4 regions of the Salinicoccus sp. ID82-1 genome follow, and region 3 is predicted to be linked to each of the others. Evidence: riboswitches for the same ligand, from Rfam matches in the RefSeq annotation. Region 3 holds a riboswitch; each other region holds the start of a gene.

Region 1 (3,904 bases), on a different contig from region 3:
CCAGAGGTTGGACAGTCCCCACTCATAGGACCATCCCGGGTAGCCGAGAAATGTTGCAGCACTCAAGTATGTCGCTGCAAATGAAAAGCCGAGCACATACGGGCCGAGACCGTTCCCGATCGCAAAATCGCTCATCGTCTTCATCTTCTTTGAACTCAGATAGCCGACTGCCGCCATCAGCAGCAGAAATACTGCGAAACCAATCCATGTATATAAAGTGATCAGTTCCATGAACATCCCCTCCTATTTGATATGACTGGCCAGTTTCTGTCTTCTCGCTGGATGGTTCTCCGCAATATGTGCCCTGCCCTTGCCGAACATGTTCTCACGCAGCGTCTCTCCTTCATATTCGGTGCGGTAGATGCCGCGCGCCTGAAGTTCAGGGACGACAAGGTCCACGAACGCCTCGAAAGTCCCCGGTGAATCCCCCTGGGCCACGTTGAACCCATCGGCGTCCCCTTCGGTCGCCCATTCTTCAATCCGGTCCGCAATCTGTTTTGGTGTCCCTATGAACTTCACTGTGCCGTTGCCGAGACCATGATTTTTGATCGCCTCCCGCAATGTCCATCTGCGGTCCGGGTCTTTTGCATACATATCAAGATTCCCCTGTACTGCATTTGTCTCAATATCTTCAATGTACTGGTCCGGATCATATCGGGAGAAGTCGATGCCGGTGTGACCGGACAGCAGTGCCGCCGTCCCTTCATAGCTGACGCTGTCTTTCAGCGCTTCATATTTCTCATATGCTTCCGCTTCCGTACGGCCGACAATCGGCAGGATCATCGGAAATACTTTGATATCATCCGCCTGCCGCCCCTGTGCTACAGTACGTTCTCTTATATCCTTCACATAGGCCGAGAGGGCGGCGAGCGAATGGTTTTTCGTGAAGACCGCTTCTGCATGCTTTGCTGCAAAGTCACGCCCTTTCGGCGATGCACCAGCCTGGAAAAGTACCGGTGTCCGCTGCGGTGAAGGTTCAACAAGGTGCGGTCCCGGTACGTCGAAGAATTCGCCATGATGATCGATCAGATGCACTTTCTGCGGATCAGCGAATGTATCACTGACCCGGTCATATATGACCGCATCATTTTCCCAGCTGTCCTCCCACAGCTTATAGACGACTTCGAGGAATTCATCGGCACGGTTGTAGCGCATCTCCTTCGGCAGCCGTGTCTTGAGGCCGAGGTTCACCGCTTCGCTCTCGAGGTAGGATGTCACGACATTCCAGGCGACCCTGCCCTCTGTCAGATGATCGAGTGTCGAAAGCTGCCGTGCCAGGGCGTAGGGCTGGGCATATGTCGTCGATATCGTCGGTGCAAACCCAAGGTGCTTCGTGACTGCCGCCATGGCCGGAATCACGAGTGTCGGATCGTGGGCAGGCAGCTGGACGGCATGCTTCACCGCCGCATCATGGCTGTCTCCATAGACGCTGTATGTACCCAGTACATCTGCAATGAACATTGCGTCAAACTTTCCCCGTTCAAGTGTCTTTGCCGCATCCGTCCAGTAGTCCAGGCGGTTGTGGTGGGTGCCCTGATCCTTTTCATGCTTCCATAGTCCTGTAGAGTGCGGTGATGGCGAGTTCTGGATGAATCCATTCAGATGAATCTGCTTCTTTGTCATAGTCATGCCTCCATTTTCAAAATAAAAGCCCCCACTTCTTTAAGATAAGAAGAGGGGGCTTCTGTATATATGAATACATGCATCCCTTCTTATCTTCTAGCAAGTCGCTACTGGAATTGGCACAGTACACAATTGGTCTGTTGCCGAGGCTTCAAAGGGCCAGTCCCTCCACCTCTCTGGATAAGAATATTCAGAAAATATTAAGTTGTGATGACTAGAATATACCATCACAGCAATGGTGTCAATAGTAAATTATAGTATTTAAATAGGAATTATAATGCGCCGTATCGTTTGATTTTGAATATTTCAGAATCTATAATCATAAGTGTACAGATTAGAAGAATTATAAATTATAGCCTATCCGATTGATATGTTTTCAGTACCATACGATTTTGGTTGAATGACTATTTCATAGGAGGTTTTGATTTTGGCAGATAAGAACTATCAGAAGGAAAATGAAATCCCACGCGAGAAGGAAGCGAAACGCGATACACTGACGACCCGCCAGGGCCGCCCTGTTACAGATAACCAGAATTTGCGCACCATCGGTGACCGGGGACCGGCGACGATGGAGAACTATCATTTCCTTGAGAAGATGTCCCACTTCGACCGTGAGGAAGTGCCGGAGCGTGTCGTTCACGCACGTGGTACCGGCGCATTCGGCTACTTCGAGACGTACGGCAAGGTCGGCGATGAGCCGGTCGAGAAATATACCCGTGCAAAAGTATTCTCGGGCGAAGGGAAGAAGACACCGCTCATGGTACGCTTCTCCACCGTTGCAGGTGCCAAGGACTCACCGGAAACGGAACGGGATCCGAGAGGATTTGCTGTAAAAATGTATACTGAGGACGGCAACTGGGACCTCGTCGGCAACAATCTGAAAATCTTCTTCATCCGTGATGCCATGAAATTCCCGGATATGATCCACGCCTTCAAGGCCGATCCGGTATCGAACGTCCCTGATCCGACACGCATGTTCGATTTCGTCTCCCGCTCACCGGAAGCGACGCACATGATCACCTTCCTGTTTTCCCCGTGGGGCATTCCTGCGACGTACCGTCATATGCAGGGGTCCGGGGTCAACACGTATAAATGGGTGAATGATGAAGGTGAAGCTGTACTCGTCAAGTACCACTGGGAACCGAAGCAGGGCATCCGCAACCTGACACAGGAGGATGCAAACTATATCCAGTCACGGAACGTCGCCCATGCCACACAGGACCTCTATACAGCAATCGAGCGTGGCGAGTATCCGGAATGGGAACTGTTCGTCCAGATCATGGAGGACGGCTACCATGAGGAACTCGATTTCGATCCGCTTGATGATACGAAACTCTGGCCCGAGGACCAGTTCCCTTGGCTGCCTGTCGGCCGCATGGTACTCGATGAGAATCCGACCGACTTCCACGCACAAATCGAACAGGCGTCATTCGGTACCGGTGTCCTCGTCGATGGCATGGACTTCTCCGATGACAAGATGCTGATTGGCCGGACGTTCTCCTACTCCGATACGCAGCGCTATCGCGTTGGTGCCAACTACCTTCAAGTGCCGGTCAACGCACCGAAGAACAAAGTGCGCACCAACCAGCATCGCGGCCAGCTCGATCACCGCAATCCGGAGGAAGGCAGCAGCGACCCGAGCATCAACTACGAACCATCCATGATCGGCGGACTCGAGGAAGCGGAAGAAAAAGCACCTCAGCATCAGCCGACATACAATGCAGCAGCAATGACCAAGCCGATCGATCGTCCGAACAACTATGGACAGGCCGGCGAAACCTACCGCAACCTGGCCGACTGGGAGCGCGAAGAACTGATCAGCAACCTTTCGAACGTGCTGTCACAGTGTGACGAACGCATCCAGGAAGCAATGGTCTATCACTTCAGCCAGGCCGACGAAGAATACGGCCGCCTTGTCAAAGAAGGCATCGAAAAGAAAACCCAGGAAATGAAAGACATGCAGGAAGAGGAAATGCCAGGCCGTGAAGCCGGAGAGCAGTCCAGATACGGCAAAGGTACCAAGAGCCAGCAGAAGGCCACAGAAGAAGCAGTGGATAAAGGCAACGAATCCGAACCATATTAGAACCAAACTGCATATTATGTATGATGCCGGAACAGAGATCTTAGGCATTCAATGGAAAGACGAGCCCCCTTCATCAGCCTTCGATGGTTGATGAAGGGGGCTTTATTGCGACGATTATCGAAAAGATGTCAGTTCATCGGCACTTTTTTGAACCTCAGTATCGCAAGCATGAAAAACACCAGTGTTGCAGCCCCTGTT
Region 2 (3,904 bases), 530 kb from region 3:
TGAAAGCGATGATGGAGATGATTGTCAGCGTGATGCCCTGGGTGAGACCACGGCGCGCTTCAGGTATGAGTACATCCGTAATGATTAGCGGCAGGGAAGCCCCGCCTGCGATGCTCGCTTCGATGACCCCTTTGCTGACGCCATTGAAACTCGTCTCAGCTAGTCTGGCAAAGAGCGGTATTGCTGCGATGGACAGTGCCACGCTGGCAAATACAGGACCGTGCGAGCTGTTTGTCAGCCATGTTGCCACCGGCATGATGGCCACGATGAGTATGATGAAAGGAAACGAACGGATGACGTTGGTGATGGCGCCTAGAACCTGGTTCAACGGCTTTATTCTGAACAGCAGCGGGTTTGCTGTAACATACAGCAGTATGCCGAGCGGCAGTCCGACAAGTACCGCAAAGAATATGGAGACCGATACCATTAGCGTGGTTTCAAGCAGTGCACGGTATAGCAGCGGTGCAATTTCAGACAGTCTCTGCATGGATTTCAGCCCTTTCTATGCCATTGGATTCGTCGATGAATATTTTGAGCCTTGTGATTTCTTCAGGATCACCTTTGACATGCAGCATCAGGAAGCCGAGCGGCATATCATGGATGTATTCGATCCGCCCGTTCAGTATGCTGATGTCACAGTCGAAATGACGATAGAGCTGATTGACATAGTTCGCCTCTGCATTCTCATTCAGAAACTTGATGGTGATGACCTCGGATCGCTCATTGATTTCAATGTGTGCCGGAATAATGAAATCGTAGATGTCCTGGACGAACCCTTTCGTCACTGCGTGCTTTGGATGGCTGAAAATGCTGTAGACATCATCACTCTCCACAATCTCTCCCGCCGTCATGACCCCGACCCTGTCAGCAATCTCCTTGATGACTTCCATTTCATGTGTAATCAGAACGATGGTGATGCCAAGCTCCTTGTTGATCCTCTTGAGCAGCTTCAATATCGTCTTCGTCGTATCCGGATCCAGTGCACTGGTCGCTTCATCGCAGAGCAGTACTTCCGGATGGTTCGCCAAAGCCCTGGCGATGCCGACCCGCTGCTTCTGTCCGCCACTCAGATTGCCAGGGTAGCTGTCCGCCTTGTCGCTCAAGCCCACAAGCGCAAGCAGCTCTTCTATACGACCTTTGACCTTCTTCTTGTCGTATCTGCTTGCCTTCAGAACAAACTCGATGTTTTGATAGACAGTCTTCGACTCGATCAGGTTGAACTGCTGGAAGATCATGCCGATCTTCTGCCTTTTATTTCTTAGATCCTGCCCTGAGAGCGAATTGAGTTCCGTCCCATTGACACTGACCCTGCCGGAACTCGGATGCTCCAGAAGGTTGATCAGCCTGAGCAGCGTACTCTTCCCTGCACCACTGAAACCGATGATGCCGAATATCTCCCCGTCACATATCGATAAGGACAGCTTTTTCAGAGCCTCCACTTTCCTGCCATTCACTTCGTACGTCTTTGATACATCTTCAAGTACAATTGCCATCCGATCACATCCTCTATGTAAAATAAAAAAACCATCTGCCGAAATGGCAAATGGTTTCTACAATTATCTGCCAAGCCTCCGCTTGTAGGATTTAGCACAGTACCCGGGTGAGCCTGCTGCTGAAGCTTCAAAGGGCCTATTCCCTCCACTTCTCTGGATAACAGTATTCAGTTGAATGATGATAACTCTACATGACACCAGGAGAAATGTCAACATTCAGATAGTTTGGATTTACGAAACTTGATAACCAACTGTTTCTACTCTATCGGTATATAATAGATATGATTGGAACACTTTCATCGAAACAGTACATCTGCAGAATAATAGACGCAGCAGTCAGCTTCACTTTTGATGCATGAAGGAACGTGTTCAGGATGAACAAGAAAATATCCAAAAAGACATTGCCCGTCCCCAAACTTCTCCATGAACTTTTTGGCAGAAGGACAACAAAGGCGGAGTTGGCCATTGTGCTGGCGAGCTGCATTCTTCTTTCCTCAATACTGCTTTTTCACACATTTGATGAATGGTCAGAGCTCGCAGTGTGGAAGATGATACTACTGGTCATACTGACACTCGATATCACCGGGGGTGTGGTGGCCAATGTTACAAAAGGTACGAATGAATACTATCAGGGAAGTCCTGAAGCCAGGTTGGTATTTCTGACCATCCACGTCCAGCCACTGATACTCGGCTGGATCTTCGGCAATTTTTCATTATGTGCAATCATCTGGATTTTCACCATATCTGTCGCATGGATTATTACCAGAATTGAAAAAAGAGACCTACAGCGTACTGCTGGAATGGCATCTGCCCTACTGGGACTCGGCATACTGACGCTGCTCTCTGACACACATTTTATTCTGAATGGACTGCTCGCCTTATATGTTTTGAAGCTCGTTTTCAGCTTTGCGGTTGATCATGGTAAAACCGAGTAATATGAGCAATATCTAAAGAGGCTTGAATTAGAACGAAAATAGATGGCAAAAATATAACTAATGGATACAGAACCTAACATAAAAAAGACAGGGTGAATTTATGCGAAAGCTGGAGTTGGTTTCTTACAGAAAAAGCTGGGAAGATGACTTTAACAGAGAAGCTAAGAAGATACAGGCAGTTTTTGCTGAAGAGCTATTGGACATACACCACATTGGAAGTACTGCAATCCCGGAAATGGTCGCCAAACCTATAATCGATATTCTGGTAGAAGTTCAAAATGTTCAACACGTAGATTCATATAATACTATGATGACTAAGCTTGGGTATACTGTAAAAGGAGAGAACGGAATAGCTGGCAGACGATTTTTTGTTAAGCATATAAATAGCAGCAGAACACACCACGTACATATTTACCAATCAGGCAAAAGCGAAGTTAGTAGACATTTGGCTTTTAGAGATTATCTGGTTGAAAATCCACAAGAAGCAGCAAAGTACAAACGCCTTAAAAAGGAGCTCAGCGTGCAACAGGTTTTTAATGTTGAAGAGTACCAGAAAATGAAGTCTTCACTAGTAAACGAGCTGGCAGAAAGTGCGATCAACTGGGCGAGTCAAAATAAGAAGGTTTCTGTCATAGGATTTATCATACGTGAAAAAGATGATGGAATTCATGAGTTGCTAACACTGTCTTTTGATTCTGACAAAGTCTCCACCTTACGTATTCCTGGAGGCGGCGTAGAAGAAAAAGAAGACCTGATAATGGCTCTTAACCGTGAAATACATGAAGAAACAGGTTTGTTGAATACGAAACTCGTACGGAAATTAGGGTGTGTAACCTACTACAAACCTTTCATCAAAAAGATGGTTGAACGTCATGATTTTCTGTTGTATGCCCCTTCGAATACTGAGGACTTCTGGGCGCATAAAGTTACTGGAGAAGACAAAGATGACGGTATGTATTTTAAATATAACTGGATACAGTCTGTTGACTTCGGAAAAGTGGATGGTGAACTTAGAACTTTCCTAGAGCCGGTTTCTATTCCTGAACTATTTAAGTCATGAATAATTTCCTATCTACCAATTGTTATAAAAATAAGAAACCATCTGCCTTGATCAGCAGATGGTTTCTTTAACATATCTATGCATTCATCGCTTTCGGCTGGCCGAGCTGCATGGTGTACATCTTGGCGTACTCCTTGCCTGAGGCAATGAGTTCCTCGTGGTTGCCCTTCTCAACAATGCGGCCGCTATCAAGCAGCAGAATCTGATCTGCGTGCTGGATGGTCGACAGCCGGTGGGCAATAATGAAGGTTGTGCGATTTGCACTGACGACCTTCATGGCATGCTGGATCATCTGCTCGGTTTCGGAGTCGATGTTGCTTGTGGCTTCATCAAGTACGAGCACTTTCGGGTTGAATACCATAGCGCGTGCAAATGAAATGAGCTGACGCTCACCGAGCGACAGTGTCGAACCGCGT
Region 3 (3,904 bases):
CACCACCTGGTCACATACTCTGCATCTGCAGAATGGATGGAAAATATCTGCTGACCGATCATAGAACCCGCGGAATAGAGTTCCCGGGCGGCAAGATCGAAGCAGGAGAAAGTCCCGAGGAAGCGCTGCACAGGGAAGTGTTCGAAGAGACGGGCGCGAGCCTTGATGCAGTCAAATACATCGGTGCGTATACTGTGCATGACGCAAAACCATTTGTTAAGGCTGTATTCTTTGCTGAAGTGAAGGATATATTCTTCATATGCGAATACAGCGAAACACACGGACCGGTCATCTACAGGACAATCGAGGAGATTCCGGAAGACAGGAGAAGCTTCCTGCTGGATGATGCCTGCATCGACTACTTGTATCAGATGAGCAGGAATGACGAATTTTTCAAATAAATGCGCCGGATATCAAATAGGATATCCGGCGCATTATTTTTATTCATCTAGAGTTTGAAGCCGCCTGTTTCAGCAATGCCTTCGGATTCAGCTCCGAACTTCTTGAAGTTTTCTATGAATGATTCTTTCAATTTATGGGCTTTTTCGTCATATGCTTCTTCGGAAACCCATGTATTGCGAGGGTTCAGAATTTCCTTTGGGACACCGGTAACGAAAGCCGGAATGCTCAGTCCGAACACGGAATCCTCTTCAAATGCATTGAGGGCGAGTTCTCCACTGATGGCTCTTCTTACCATGGAACGTGTATATTTAAGGTCCATGCGTTTGCCGACACCATATTCTCCACCGCTCCAGCCGGTGTTGACCAGATATACATCCACGCCATGCTCATCAATCAGATCGCCGAGCATGTTTGCATAGGTCGTTGCATGCAGTGGTAGGAAAGGGGAGCCGAAGCATGTTGAAAATACAGGCTGTGGTGACGTGATTCCGCGTTCCGTACCGGCAAGCTTCGATGTGAATCCGCTCAGGAAGTGGTACATCGCCTGTTCTTTGGTCAGCTTCGAAATCGGCGGGAGCACACCGAATGCATCTGCAGTCAGGAAGATGATTGTTGTCGGGTGTCCGGCTACGGATGGTATGCGTGCGTTGTCTATATGGTCGATCGGGTAGGCTGCACGTGTATTCTCAGTCAGCGACCCATCATCATAGTCCGGTACGCCTGCTTCATCCATGACGACATTTTCAAGTACAGAACCGAATTTGATGGCTTTGAAGATTTCGGGTTCCTTTTCGGGGGAAAGGTTGATCGTTTTTGCATAGCATCCGCCTTCGATATTGAAGACCCCGTCTTCATTCCAGCCGTGCTCGTCATCACCTATGAGTTCCCTTTGGGAATCGGCGGAAAGCGTCGTCTTGCCTGTGCCGGAAAGTCCGAAGAAAAGGGCGACGTCCTTGTTTTCTCCAACATTGGCGGAGCAGTGCATGCTCATGACACCCTGTTCGGGGAGGAGATAGTTCATGATGGAGAAGATGGATTTCTTCATTTCACCAGCATATTCGGTACCACCGATCAGTATGATGCCTTTCTCGAGTGAAACGATGATGAAAGCTTCCGATCCCGTCCCGTCAGTCGATGGGTCCGCTTTGAAAGTCGGCGCAGATACGATAGTGAACTGTGATTCGATATCAAGCGCCTCTTCCTTCGTTTCAGGTCGGATGAACATCGTACGTGCAAACATATTGTGCCAGCTGAACTCATTCACTACACTGAGATTGAGACGCGTCTTCTCATCCGCACCCGCATAGCCATTGAAAACAAAGATTTCTTCCTTTGATCCAAGGTGATCGATGACCTTCTCGAACAGGTTATCGAAAACTTCCTGTGAAATCGGCTGATTGACTTCTCCCCAGTCCACTTTGTTCTCGGATACTGCATCTTTGACAATGAAACGGTCTTTGGGGCTGCGACCGGTGTACTTGCCTGTCTCGGCACGCAAAGCACCTGTTTCCGTCAGTTTGCCTTCTTTTCTTTTCAAGGATTTTTCGACGAGTTGAGACACAGAAAGTTGGAAATGCGATGATTCTTTGGATACCAGATTCTGTATGAGTTCTGAGTGGTTTGTCATAATTTTTGCCCCCATTTTTATGTATTTAGCAAAGTAAATGATACTTTCACGAATTAGTATAACACATTGATAAATGTCGTAACATAATATTTACAAAATAATATCGCCTTGATTTGAATGCAATCATATAGTATATTATAGGGAAGTTATCTCTTATCAAGAGCCGGTGGAGGGAACATACCCGACGAAGCCCAGCAACCTCTTTTCTATAAAGAAAGGTGCTAAAGGATGCAGAAGTTATTCTGATCGATAAGGGGAAGAGCGAAGCCTTTTCTCGTATTATTGAGAAAAGGCTTTATTTTTTGGTAGCAGGAGATAGCTAATAATCATAAAGGAGAAATATTCAATGGCAGAACGCAGACTTTTCACTTCCGAATCCGTAACGGAAGGACATCCGGATAAGATTGCAGATCAGATTTCAGACGCCATTCTGGATGAAATACTAAAAGGGGACCAGCACGCAAGAGTTGCCTGTGAGACAGTTGTCAACACTGGTATGGCAATGATCGTTGGAGAGATAAGTACAAATACTTACGTCGATATCCCCAAAATAGTGAGGGAGACTGTCAAGGAGATCGGATATACCCGTGCCAAATACGGCTATGATTACAAGACGATGTCCGTATTGACGGGTATAGATGAACAGTCTTCGGATATTGCGCAAGGCGTGAATAATGCTGTCGAAACAAGGGAGACGGAAGCCGTTTCAACTGGTGCCGGCGACCAGGGGCTCATGTTCGGTTTCGCCTGCGACGAAACGGAGGAACTGATGCCACTGCCGATCTCATTGGCCCATAAATTATCAAGACGTCTGACACAGGTCAGAAAAGATGGAATCATCGACTACTTGAGACCGGACGGGAAGACGCAGGTCACTGTTGAGTATGACGAAAATAATGCAGTCAAAAGAGTGGATACCATCGTCATTTCATCACAGCACCATGAAGAAGTCGAAACGAAGACGCTCCAGGAGGACCTGATCACCCACGTCATCCAGGAAGTGGTGCCGGCAGAACTTCTTGATGAAAATACACGCTATATCATCAACCCGACAGGGCGTTTTGTCATCGGTGGACCTCAAGGAGATGCAGGATTGACCGGCAGGAAAATAATTGTAGATACCTACGGTGGTTATGCCCGCCATGGCGGTGGTGCTTTCAGCGGCAAGGACCCGACCAAGGTCGACCGTTCTGCAGCATATGCCGCACGTTATATTGCCAAAAACATAGTGGCAGCCGAAATTGCTTCCACATGCGAAATACAGCTTGCATATGCAATCGGAGTCAGTGAACCTGTGTCCATATCCGTGGATACTTTCGGTACTTCAGACTATAAGGAATCGGATATTGTCAATGTCATCCGTAGAACATTCAATCTATCTCCGGACGGCATCATAGAGATGCTTGATCTGCGCCGTCCAATCTATAAGAATACTGCAAGCTACGGCCACTTCGGCAGAGAAGACCATGATTTCCCCTGGGAAAGACTGGATAAGGCAGCCCGATTGAAAGAGGCGCTCTCAAGTCTCAAAGTAAACTAAAAAAAGTCCCGGACATTTGTCCGGGACTTTATATTGGATAAGAATTACTCTGACTCTTCAGATGTCTCTTCTTCCATTGTCATTTCTTCAGTAGTTTCCTCTTCCATTGTCTCTTCTTCCATAGTGCCTTCTTCTGTAGTTGCTTCTTCAGTGGATTCTTCACTACCGCCTCCGCCACATGCACCGAGTACGAGCACTGAAGCAAAGCCGCCTGCCATTAGATACTTTTTGAGTTCCATGATTATTCCTCCTAGTTTTTTAACTATAGGTTAATTGATGACACTCGCTATCTCTCTATCTATCTAGCAAGTTAATAACTTATTACCCATACGAAA
Region 4 (3,904 bases), on a different contig from region 3:
TGTAGGTGCCTCTCGTGAAGAGCTTGCCCTTCCCATCTTTCTCATCCTTTATGAGTATGAGTGAGAATGGCCCTTCAACCAGATTGATGCTGATATCAAGGAGAATGAGAACCATCCGCCTCGGATCCGGCGTCGATGCCATCAGGCCGCTCAGCTCGACCAGTGAAGTGAGACGCGAGAGCTGCTGTGTATTTTCATGACGCAGTCCTTCAACCATCATACTGGATTCGACCAGTATGGAAGCCATCTGCATGATGGTTCTGGTGGAAGGACCGGCTTTCTTTTTTGACAGACTGCCCCCGAAGATGACCGATATGGAGCCATCCGCCATTTTTATTACATCTATGAACAGGAACTTCGGACGCGTGTGCATCGGAGAGAAGAACTTTGCACGTCTGTCGTGTCCGATATCTTCCCAGTACGAACGCTCCTCCATCAGGGCTGCCCTGCCGAGAAACCCTTCTCCGACAAGAAACTTCCTGCCCTTCAGCACTTCCGCTTCCTCGCCCATGATCTTTGTGACCGTATATGTATCTTCGCCTGTCTGTTCCGCTATCCCCATGAAGTCGATTTCTCCATCTTTCCCGGTCACCTGGGAGAACATTTCCGCACTGGCGTCCTTATGCTCCTGCATATACTTCCTGAATTTCTCCATGCAGAATCCGGCGAGCGGCGTGTGGGCTTCATTTCTCATGCAAAGGGAGGCAAGCTCTGCCATGCGGTCGATGAGGTCTATCCACTCCTTACGGTCTGCTTCATGCAGTACAGGGATCGTCTCCGCTGTTTTCAAATATCCCTGCACTTCAGCATCCTGCTCCACAAGCACACCTGCCCATAGATAGTATGTTGCGCCCTGTTCATCAGTGACCGGGGATACCATGACATGGATGCCCGAGCCCACTTCGTAGATCAGGGATCTGCTGATTCTTTCGTTGTTTTTCAGTATGCCTTCAATTTCCTCCAAAAGTCCTTCTTGCTCCAGCATGACCATGCACAGTCTGTTGTTTCCCTCGACCGAGGTGACCATTTCCCCTTTTTCATCAGTGAGAAAGAACGTCAATCCATACTGTGATGCGAAAGTCTGCTGAAACTTCTCTATCAACTCAATCGCTGTAGCCATCATCCAACATCTCCTCTGCAGATTTCTTCGGTTGTATCAGTATACCGGGAAGTCTCTTTAAAATTTTACCCGAAGATACTAGAAATATGTAGAGTGCATGTAAATAAATTCAATTTCAGTCAATTGCCCGGTCCAGTCTTTCTGCGATGTCCCCTGCAGGTCCGAGACTTTCGAAGGCGAACTTCTCATCATTGATGAAGACCGTCGGAACCGCTGTAATGGAGCGTTCCAATGCTTCTTTTGTAATATCAAGGCTCAGATTCATTGTGCTGCGCTGCTCGCTGCATCCATACTCCTGCTGCATCATCTTTTCGATCTCACCACTGTCCAATAGACGCCATTCCCGCTGGGTTCTAAAAAGGGAATGCAGAAGTTCATACGCACGCTCCGGCTGATTGTAGTCGATATGCAGGTTGGCGATTGCTCCGTGCAGCAGTCTCACTTTAGGCTTGTCATAGTGTTTGATGGCGTATCCTACTTCCCCCGCTTCGACTCGTGGCATCAGTACCTCGTGTGCTGCCAGAAAGAAATTGACACAATAGGGGCAGGCGGTATTCAGAAATACTTCTACCTGTTTTCCGGCGTCACTGCGACCCAGAATAAGAGGTGGTGCATGTTCCATATGGTAACGCTCCCTTCCATCGTTCTGATTTGCCATTCAAGTATAGAGGAATTTCCAGAAATTTAAAAGATTGAATAATTACACAATTTCAAAATGATGAGTCAAAATTATTTCTCGTTGACATGGCAGTAAAAAGGCGGTAAAGTTTGTTTAAAATTAAATCGAATGATTCTTATCCAGAGAGGTGGAGGGACTGGCCCTTCGAAGCCTCGGCAGCAGCTCTTTGAGCCCCGTGCCAATTCCAGAAGCCTAGTGCTTGAAAGATAAGAAGAGATGGATCGCTGCCCTCTTCTTTATGGAGTGGGCTTTTTTGTTTCTCTGGACCAATCATCCACTGGAGGTATACATTATGAAAAATAACAACCGAGGGAATCCTCTCGCGCTACTCCCCCTTCTCGTCTTCGTGGCACTGTTCATCGGAACCGGCATCGCTGTACAGGACTTCAAGGCAATGCCGATTACCGTTGCGCTCTTTATTGCCATCATTGTCGCTGTACTGCTGAAGCCGAACGATCGGCTGAGTGAAAAGATTGCCATATTCACCAGAGGAGCAGGCCGTGAGAATATCATGCTGATGGTACTCATCTTCCTGCTTGCCGGTGCATTCTCGCAAGTCGCTGAAAACATGGGTGCCGTGGAGTCGACAGTCAATCTCGGTCTGTCACTGCTGCCGAGCAATCTACTGCTGGTCGGCCTGTTCATCATCTGCTGTTTCATTTCCATCTCCATGGGAACATCCACAGGTACAGTCGTCGCTCTGGCACCAATCGCCATCGGTATCGCCGGACAGACGGATCTGCCGCTTGCACTGGCACTGGCGACCGTCATCGGTGGTGCCATGTTCGGGGACAATCTGTCCGTCATCTCCGATACGACCATCGTCTCCACACAGTCCCAGGAGGTCCGGATGGTCGACAAGTTCAAGACGAATTTCTTCATCGTACTGCCTGGAGCCATAGCGACCATCATCATCCTATGGTTCATTACAGCCGGCCAGACGACGACACCTGCAACAGATCTTGATTATAGCCTCATCAAAGTGCTGCCCTATCTGGCTGTGCTGGTCATCGCACTGCTCGGTGTCAACGTGCTGATCGTACTGATCGGCGGTACCGTATTCGCCGGACTGATTGGTCTGATTGATGGCTCCTACACGTTCACTTCATTCATCGCAGCCGCTGGAGAAGGCATCGACAATATGCAGAATATTGCCATCATCGCCATTCTGATCGGCGGACTCATTGCGCTGATCCAGCACTATGGCGGTATCGACTATCTGCTGCATTTCATCACCAGCAGAATCCGTTCCAAAAAGGGTGCCGAATTCGGCATCGCCGCGCTTGTCAGCGCGACGGATCTGAGTACAGCCAACAACACGATATCCATCATCATCACCGGCCCGCTTGCCAAGGATATCGCCGACGAATACGGTGTCGACCGCAGAAAGTCAGCCAGTCTGCTCGATATTTTCGCTGCCGCCTTCCAGGGCCTCATCCCCTACGGTGGACAGATGCTCGCCGCAGCTGGGCTCGCCACAATTTCACCCGTTGCCATGATTCCGTACTCCATCTACCCGGCTACACTGCTCATCTGCGGTATTATCGCCATACTGATCGGCTTTCCGAGGAAGAAGACGGCGTGATTTTCATGCAAGATGGCAGACCACCTGTCATATGGAAAAATAAGAAGAGCCTGGTCTCAAGATGACATTTCATCTCGAGATCAGGCTTTTTGCTTGTGCTATCCCTTTGTCATCCCGAGTGCGGTATGCACCATCATTTTGACGCCATCGATGAAGCCGTCTTCATCGATGCCGAACTTCGGATGGTGGTGCGGATATTCCATATCCTTCTCCTTATTGCCGGCTCCGATCCATGCATAGGTTGCAGGAATGACGCGGGAGAAGGCGGAGAAGTCCTCGCCGCCCATGGCGAGTGGGAATTCGAATACTTTGTCCCCGAACTCCGACACAGCAATCTCCTTCACTCTTTCAGTCATCGCTTCGTCGTTCACAACAGCGGAATAGCCGACATTGAATGAAAATTCATATGTGGCACCATACATGGCACATACGCTCTCGACCGCTTTTTCCATTCGTTCACTGACAACAGCACGTGTCTCATCGCTCAACGTCCGCACGCTGCCTTCAAGCATCGCAGTAT

The links. A riboswitch is a leader RNA that binds a small molecule or an ion and turns the genes downstream of it on or off. The one in region 3 is predicted to bind S-adenosylmethionine.
Region 1: linked by a shared signal. The riboswitch ahead of J4760_RS06970 (LLM class flavin-dependent oxidoreductase) and the one ahead of metK (methionine adenosyltransferase) in region 3 are both predicted to bind S-adenosylmethionine.
Region 2: linked by a shared signal. The riboswitch ahead of J4760_RS02125 (methionine ABC transporter ATP-binding protein) and the one ahead of metK (methionine adenosyltransferase) in region 3 are both predicted to bind S-adenosylmethionine.
Region 4: linked by a shared signal. The riboswitch ahead of J4760_RS06990 (Na+/H+ antiporter NhaC family protein) and the one ahead of metK (methionine adenosyltransferase) in region 3 are both predicted to bind S-adenosylmethionine.

The regions. Positions count from the first base shown of each region.
Region 1 covers NZ_JAGFLY010000002.1:301,795-305,698, reverse strand. The annotation lists gene J4760_RS06975 (sodium:solute symporter family transporter) at 1-231, opposite strand, end outside; gene J4760_RS06970 (LLM class flavin-dependent oxidoreductase) at 244-1,623, opposite strand; SAM riboswitch class I at 1,710-1,810, opposite strand; gene J4760_RS06965 (catalase) at 2,051-3,706, shown strand; gene J4760_RS06960 (ABC transporter permease) at 3,835-3,904, opposite strand, start outside.
Region 2 covers NZ_JAGFLY010000001.1:424,193-428,096, reverse strand. The annotation lists gene J4760_RS02130 (methionine ABC transporter permease) at 1-487, opposite strand, end outside; gene J4760_RS02125 (methionine ABC transporter ATP-binding protein) at 471-1,493, opposite strand; SAM riboswitch class I at 1,554-1,657, opposite strand; gene J4760_RS02120 (hypothetical protein) at 1,868-2,428, shown strand; gene J4760_RS02115 (GrpB family protein) at 2,529-3,488, shown strand; gene J4760_RS02110 (ABC transporter ATP-binding protein) at 3,565-3,904, opposite strand, start outside.
Region 3 covers NZ_JAGFLY010000001.1:957,866-961,769, reverse strand. The annotation lists gene J4760_RS04970 (NUDIX domain-containing protein) at 1-401, shown strand, start outside; gene pckA (phosphoenolpyruvate carboxykinase (ATP)) at 449-2,029, opposite strand; SAM riboswitch class I at 2,180-2,285, shown strand; gene metK (methionine adenosyltransferase) at 2,376-3,569, shown strand; gene J4760_RS04955 (hypothetical protein) at 3,614-3,808, opposite strand.
Region 4 covers NZ_JAGFLY010000002.1:309,503-313,406, reverse strand. The annotation lists gene J4760_RS07000 (LuxR C-terminal-related transcriptional regulator) at 1-1,120, opposite strand, end outside; gene J4760_RS06995 (thioredoxin domain-containing protein) at 1,236-1,742, opposite strand; SAM riboswitch class I at 1,912-2,012, shown strand; gene J4760_RS06990 (Na+/H+ antiporter NhaC family protein) at 2,092-3,384, shown strand; gene J4760_RS06985 (M20 metallopeptidase family protein) at 3,483-3,904, opposite strand, start outside.